DNA from 2 places in the Pseudomonas sp. GM102 genome. Region 2 is predicted to be linked to the other one. Evidence: predicted binding sites of a transcription regulator. Region 2 holds the regulator's gene; the other holds the start of a gene.
The links. Region 2 encodes sigma-54, which starts transcription at its own class of promoters, with help from an activator protein. Its sites were predicted from a motif close to ANTGGCATNNANNTTGCTNT; they were not measured.
Positions count from the first base shown of each region.

Region 1: the regulator sigma-54 is predicted to act here: its motif matches at 2,205-2,224, upstream of nirB (nitrite reductase large subunit NirB).

Region 1 covers NZ_AKJB01000060.1:81,951-85,866, reverse strand. The annotation lists gene nirB (nitrite reductase large subunit NirB) at 1-1,994, opposite strand, end outside; gene PMI18_RS14325 (DUF6124 family protein) at 2,853-3,212, shown strand; gene PMI18_RS14330 (SCO family protein) at 3,493-3,916, shown strand, end outside.
Region 2 covers NZ_AKJB01000062.1:39,198-43,113, reverse strand. The annotation lists gene lptA (lipopolysaccharide transport periplasmic protein LptA) at 1-43, shown strand, start outside; gene lptB (LPS export ABC transporter ATP-binding protein) at 43-768, shown strand; gene PMI18_RS13545 (RNA polymerase factor sigma-54) at 953-2,446, shown strand; gene hpf (ribosome hibernation-promoting factor, HPF/YfiA family) at 2,526-2,834, shown strand; gene ptsN (PTS IIA-like nitrogen regulatory protein PtsN) at 2,847-3,311, shown strand; gene rapZ (RNase adapter RapZ) at 3,314-3,916, shown strand, end outside.

The sequences.
Region 1 (3,916 bases), on a different contig from region 2:
AGGGCCATTTTCACGCTGTCCTGCACGCCGTAACGGCACCAAGTGCTGCCGACGCAAGACTTCACCGTGCGGGTCGATTTGCCGTAGGCATGCCCGGTTTCGAAACCAGCCTCAATCAGCTCGGACCAGATGTCCGGCAACTGATGCAACTGCGCGCCGAACAGGTCGATCCGCTGGCCGCCGGTGATTTTGGTGTAGAGGTCGTATTTCTTCGCCACCACGCCAATCGCAATCAGCTTGTCGGCGGTGATCTCGCCCCCGGCGATGCGCGGCACCACCGAATAAGTGCCGTTTTTCTGCATGTTGGCCATGAAGGTGTCGTTGGTGTCCTGCAACGGCACCAGCGAGGCGTCCATGATCGGCTGGTTCCAGCACGAAGCGAGGATCGAGCCCACCGCCGGTTTGCACACGTCGCAACCGGTGTGACCACGGCCGTGTTTGGCCAGCAGCTCTTCGAAAGTGATCACCCCTTCTACCCGAACCAGCGCATAAAGCTCCTGACGGGTGTAGGCGAAGTGTTCGCACAGGCTCTTGTCGACACTGACGCCACGGGCAATCAGCTCATGCTCGAATACCTGCTTGAGCAGGCCCGCGCAACCGCCGCAACCGGTGCAAGCCTTGGTCTGCGACTTGAGCAGGCCCAGATCGGTGCAGCCACCGTCGATGGCCGAGCAGATCGAGCCCTTGGTGACGTTATGGCACGAGCAAACGGTCGCCGACTCGGGCAGCGCGCCCGGGCCCAGGGTTGGCGCGCCGGTGGACGATGGCAGAATCAGGCTGGCGGGTTCCGACGGCAAGGCAATGCCGTTCTGCATGTATTGCAGCAGGGTGTCGTAATAGCTGTTGTCGCCGACCAACACCGCGCCGAGCACGCGCTTGCTGTCAACATCCACCACCAGGCGGCGGTAGCTGGCCGTCGCTTCATCGATGAACTGATAACTGCGCGCACCCGGTGTCTGGGCGTGAGCATCGCCGATGGAGCCGACATCAACGCCGAGCAGTTTGAGCTTGGTCGACATGTCGGCGCCCTGGAACGGCTCCGCCACTTGGTTGCACAGCAGCGTCGCGACGCCACGGGCCATCTGATAACCGGGAGCGACCAGACCGAAGAGGCTGCCATTCCAGGCGGCGCACTCGCCAATCGCATAGATATTCGGATCGCTGGTCAGGCACTGATCGTCAATCACCACGCCGCCACGCGGACCGATGTCCAGCGCACATTGGCGGGCCAGCGCGTCTTGCGCGCGGATGCCGGCGGAGAACACGATCAGATCGGCTTCGAGGAATTCGTCATTGGCGAAATTCATCCGGTAGCGGTACTGCTCGCCGGCACTGATCGACTGCGTGCCACGCGACAGATGCACGCCAACACCGAGCCGCTCGATTTGCGCCTTCAGCGCCAGGCCACCCTGCTCGTCCAACTGCACCGGCATCAGGCGCGGGGCAAATTCCACCACATGCGCTTCCAGGCCCAGGCTTTTCAGGGCGTTGGCGGCTTCCAGGCCGAGCAGGCCACCACCGACCACCACGCCGCGCCGCGCATTGGCCGCAGCGGCACGAATCGCGTCGAGGTCTTCCAGAGTGCGATAGACCAAGCGCGAGTCACCTTCCGCACCTTCAATAGGCGGTACGAAGGGATAAGACCCGGTGGCCAGAACCAGCTTGTCGTAAGCGACGCAACCTTGCGCGGTGATCACCTGACGGCGGTCACGGTCGATTTCCAGCACCGGCACGCCCAAATGCAGAGTGACGCCCGGCGTCTGGTACAGAGAGGCTTCGCCCAGGGCCAGCGACTCGGCATCGCGACCGCCGAAATACTCGGACAAATGCACCCGGTCGTAGGCGCGCATCGGCTCTTCGCTGAAGACATGCAGGCGATAGTGGTCAAGGGCGCCGCGCTCGATGAGCTGCTCGACACAATGATGTCCGACCATGCCATTGCCGATCACGATCAGTGTTTGCAGTTTGTTCAACGCGGCAACATTGGAATTCATAGTAAGCACCCAGCCAAAGCCAATCACGGTTAAAAAAAGCAAAAAAAAACGCCTGAAACCTCTCGGTTTCAGGCGTCTTTGCCTGTTCTTCGCGGTGTTCGACCTGGCGCCTTCGCCGGATCCACCGATGTTGCCCACGACCTGCTCGGCCGGTCGATCTTCGTTGATCGAGTGGGCTGCCCATCTGTTTTCGATGGACCTGAGGGGAACAATGCAGCCTTTGTGCCAGTCCGCGGTGTATGACTTCCTCAGTTCTGGAAAACCGGCCTCTGTACGATGGAAAAATGTGATAAAGACACCGGCCCACGCGGGTCTGATCAGGCTTCTGGCCCCCGCGAGCGGGTGGGCGGACGTTTGAGCTGAAGGACGGAATAGCTCAGGAAACCGCTTCGCACTGGTGCACGGTGTCAGGCTTGGCTCTTTAAAAGTGCATGCAGCTACGTTCTATTTGGGCTTGAGCAATGCCAGTCAGTTAAGCGCGAATCCCTGTGGGATTCGCAACATTGCCGGAATGCGCGTGTTTAAAAGCCCTGAAGGTTACTTCCTGAAAGCTACAAGATCTTGCGCCGTTGCCTACGCTTACGCCAGAATCCGCCGGCTTGTGCGCCTTGCCCCTGGCCTCTATTGTTTCCGTGCCACTGCCCATCAGTGGTCGGGTTTAGTCGCCCGGTTGGATATTTAGAGAGTTGCACAAGCTCATCAGTCAGGCAGATCCATGCCTTCGCTCGATGGTGGCTGTGCGCAGGGCGCCTTCGGGCGCGCCGGCTTTGCTAGATTCCCCGGTCGACTAACCTGCGCACAGTTGCCTCCCTCTCGTTTAGTCGCAGGAGGTTGGCACCCAATGAGGGAAACTAGCTTATGTTCAAAGTTACGCCCAACCCACCGGACACCGATCCGATATCTCCGTACGAACCCAATTCAAACAAACTCAACGAGGCCGCCGAACGCGCCCTCGACTTTCACTTCCCGTCGAATGCCGACATCAAAGCCACCGCGCGTAAACCCAGCAAGCTGTTTGCCGTGGCCCCAGAGGCGACTACCGAAACCCTGGCGGTTTTTTTGGTCGAGACACTGGCCTCGGTCGATGTGATGGTCCATCAGTTGGTGGATCATCTGGAGGGTGAGTCGCGTCACGCCCTGCTGGGCATTTCCAACAGCATCATGGTGGCGGAGATCACCGCGAACCGGGTGTTGGATCACATTAATACGCCTGAGTAGGTATGGGCTGTTGTGGTGAGTGAGTTACTGACGCAGGGTTGTGCAGTGATCCTTTTTTTGGGGACCGCTGCGCGACCCAGCGGGAGCAAGCTCCCTCGCCACAGGTTTCTTGGTGTTTGTTCCCAGTAGGGTATCCCGAGGCCGCGACCTTTTGGCGCATGACCGGCGGGCCATCGATTGAGCGCCATAGCGCAACAGTTTGTTAACATCCGTGCGCTTTTTTTCGTCTGATTGATCAGCCACTGTAGATTCCCGGTCGCTACACAGGATGCTTTTTTCCATGAGTACGTTGTATACCCGTCGCACGGTCCTGCAAGGCATGAGCCTGTTGAGCCTTGGCCTGCTCGCCGGCTGCGATGACAGCAGCAAGCTGTCGTTCAAGTACGGCAAGGACCTCAGCGACAAAATCATGGGGCGTACCTTCAAACTCAAGGACGCCCAGGGCGAGTACCGGATGCTGGGCAGCTATCGGGGCCTGATGCCGATGGTTTTTTTCGGTTTCACCCAATGTCCGGCGGTCTGCCCGACGACGCTGGCCCGTGCGGCACAGGCGAAAAAACTGATGGGCCGCGATGGCGAACGCCTGCAAGTGATCTTCATCACCCTGGACCCCGAGCGCGATACACCGCAAATGCTCGACGCCTACGTCAAAGCCTTCGATCCAAGTTTCGAGGCGCTGTACGGTACGCTGGAAGAAACCGCCG
Region 2 (3,916 bases):
GATCCAGCCGAAGAAGAAAACCGACGAGCAAAAGGCCCAGTAATGGCAACTCTGAAAGCTCAGCATCTGGCCAAGAGCTACAAGAGCCGTCAGGTCGTGCGCGATGTCAGCCTGTCCATCGACAGCGGTCAGATCGTCGGCCTGCTTGGCCCTAACGGCGCCGGTAAAACCACCTGCTTCTACATGATTGTCGGCTTGGTACAGGCCGATCAGGGTCGCGTACTGATCGACGACCTGGATGTCAGCCACCAGCCGATGCACGGTCGTGCGAAGGCAGGTATCGGTTATCTTCCGCAAGAAGCGTCGATCTTCCGCAAACTGTCGGTGGCCGACAACATCATGGCCATCCTCGAGACACGCAAGGAACTCGACAAGGCCGGCCGCCGCAAAGAGCTGGAAAGCCTGCTGCAGGAATTTCACATCCACCACATCCGCGACAACCTCGGCATGAGCCTGTCCGGTGGTGAACGCCGCCGCGTGGAAATCGCCCGGGCACTGGCCACCAATCCGAAATTCATCCTCCTCGACGAACCCTTCGCCGGTGTGGACCCGATTTCGGTGGGCGACATCAAGCAGATCATTCATCACCTCAAGGCCAAAGGCATTGGTGTGCTGATCACGGACCACAACGTCCGCGAAACCCTGGATATCTGCGAAACCGCCTACATCGTCAACGATGGCCAACTGATCGCTGAAGGTGACTCCGCCACAATCCTGGCCAATGAACTGGTCAAGGAAGTGTATCTGGGTCATGAGTTCCGCCTGTAAGCACTGAGGGGCCCGGGTCGCCGAGAGCGCGCGCACGTCAATAAAAAATCAATAAGTTTTTATTGTTACAGCGCTCTAGGCAAACACTTCAGTTTCAGGCATATAATTTGCTTATGTTTGGCGCTTCGGCGCCCTGTAGTGGATGGCGCATGTGCGCCGGCGAATAAGGTGTTAAGCCCCTGCCATGAAACCATCGCTAGTCTTGAGAATGGGCCAGCAGCTGACGATGACACCGCAGCTGCAACAGGCCATCCGCCTGCTCCAATTGTCGACCCTGGACCTGCAACAGGAAATCCAGGAGGCCCTGGAGTCCAATCCGATGCTCGAACGCCAGGAAGAAGGCGACGACTTCGATAACGCCGACCCCTTGGCCGATAGCGCCGAACAGAAACCCAACGCCGACATTCAGGAACCCTCCTACCAGGAAACCGCCCCAACGGTGGATAACCTTGAGGAAGGCGACTGGAACGAGCGCATTCCCAACGAACTGCCCGTCGACACGGCCTGGGAAGATGTCTACCAGACCAGCGCCAGCAGCCTGCCGAGCAACGATGACGACGAGTGGGATTTCACCACCCGCACATCGGTCGGCGAAAGCCTGCAAAGCCATTTGCTCTGGCAACTGAACCTGGCACCGATGTCCGACACCGATCGCCTGATCGCCGTGACCCTGATCGACTGCATCAATAATCAGGGCTACCTGGACGAAACCCTCGAGGAAATCCTCGAAGCCTTCGACCCGGAACTGGACATCGAACTAGACGAAATCGAAGCCGTCCTGCACCGCATCCAGCAATTCGAACCCGCTGGCATCGGCGCCCGCAACCTCGGTGAATGCCTGCTGCTGCAACTGCGCCAGCTGCCCGCCAAGACCCCTTGGCTGGCCGAGGCCAAGCGCCTGGTCACCGATTACATCGACTTGCTCGGCAGCCGCGACTACAGCCAGTTGATGCGCCGCATGAAGCTCAAGGAAGATGAACTGCGTCAGGTCATCGAATTGGTCCAGAGCCTCAACCCGCGCCCAGGCTCACAAATCGAGTCCACCGAAGCCGAATACGTCGTTCCCGATGTGATCGTGCGCAAGGACAACGAGCGCTGGCTGGTGGAGCTGAATCAGGAATCGGTGCCACGCCTGCGGGTCAACGCCCAATACGCCGGTTTCGTGCGCCGCGCCGATACCAGCGCTGACAACACCTTCATGCGTAATCAGCTGCAGGAAGCTCGCTGGTTCATCAAGAGCCTGCAAAGCCGCAATGAAACCCTGATGAAAGTCGCCACCCAGATCGTCGAGCACCAACGCGGCTTTCTGGAATATGGTGACGAAGCCATGAAGCCGTTGGTGCTGCACGACATCGCCGAAGCGGTAGGCATGCATGAATCGACGATTTCACGGGTGACCACGCAAAAATTCATGCATACCCCACGGGGCATCTATGAACTGAAATACTTTTTTTCCAGCCACGTCAGCACCTCAGAAGGCGGTGAATGCTCGTCCACGGCGATCCGCGCGATCATCAAAAAACTGGTTGCCGCGGAAAATCAGAAAAAGCCGTTGAGTGACAGCAAGATCGCTGGTTTACTGGAGGCACAAGGCATTCAGGTAGCCCGTCGCACCGTCGCCAAGTACCGCGAATCCCTGGGGATCGCGCCTTCCAGCGAACGGAAGCGGTTGATGTAGCCGCCGGGCTCGCCACAGCGTTCCAGTGGCAGGCATTTCTGCCTGCCGCTTTATGCACTGGCAACGAAGGAGAAGCTGTATGCAAGTCAACATCAGTGGACACCAACTGGAAGTGACCGAACCCCTGCGCACCTACATCGGCGAAAAACTCGACCGATTAGAGAGGCATTTCGACAAGATCACCAATGTGCAAGTCACGATGAACGTCGAAAAACTGCTGCAGAAGATCGAAGCCACGCTGCATATTCCCGGCGGAGAAGTGGTCGCCAATGCCGAGCATACGGACATGTATGCCGCCATCGACCTGCTGACCGACAAGCTGGATCGCCAACTTAAAAAGCATAAGGAAAAGACCCAGAGCCTCCTCCAGGGCGCGACCGGTCGTTAACACTCCCAATCCATGATCCGACTAGAAACCATCCTGACCCCCGGCCGTTCCCAAGTGAACGCGCCGGGTGGCAGTAAAAAGAAAGCCCTCGAGCAAATTGCCAACCTTATCCACCGCGAAGTACCGGATCTGGAAATGCAGGACGTCTTCGAGGCCCTGATTGCCCGTGAGAAACTCGGTTCTACCGGTTTCGGCAACGGCATCGCCATCCCCCACTGCCGGCTCAAAGGCTGCACCTCGCCAATCAGTGCGTTGCTGCACCTGGAAGCCCCTATCGATTTCGACGCCATTGACGGCGCCCCGGTTGACCTGCTGTTTGTGCTGCTGGTCCCGGAAGCCGCCACCGATGCACACCTGGAATTGCTCCGCCAGATCGCCAGCATGCTGGATCGCAAGGAGGTGCGTGAAAAACTGCGCAGCGCCCCGAGCAACGAAGCGTTGTATCAGGTTGTCCTGGACGAGCAGAACGGTCACTAATCATGCGCCTGATCATCGTCAGCGGCCGCTCCGGCTCAGGTAAAAGTACCGCCCTCGATGTTCTCGAGGACAACGGCTACTACTGCATCGACAACCTGCCTGCGGGCTTGCTGCCGGAACTGGCCGAACGCGCGCTGATTCACACCGAACTGGCACAACCGCTGGTGGCCGTGTCCATCGATGCGCGCAACCTGCCAAGCCACCTGTCACGGTTCCCCGAATTGCTGGAAGAGGTCCGCGGCCGGCATATCCAGTGCGATGTGCTGTACCTGGACGCTGACGAAGAAACCTTGCTCAAACGCTTTTCGGAAACTCGCCGTCGTCACCCGCTGAGCAGCGCCAATCGCTCATTGGCGGAGGCGATACAGGACGAAACCAATCTGCTGGGGCCTATTGCCGATCTGGCCGACCTCAAGGTCAATACCACCAATCTGAACCTGTATCAGCTACGCGATACCATCAAGCTGCGCCTACTGAATCAACCGGAACCGGGCACTGCGTTCCTGGTGGAATCTTTCGGGTTCAAGCGGGGCATGCCGGTGGACGCCGATCTGGTATTCGACGTGCGCTGTCTGCCCAACCCTTACTGGAAGCCGGAGCTACGG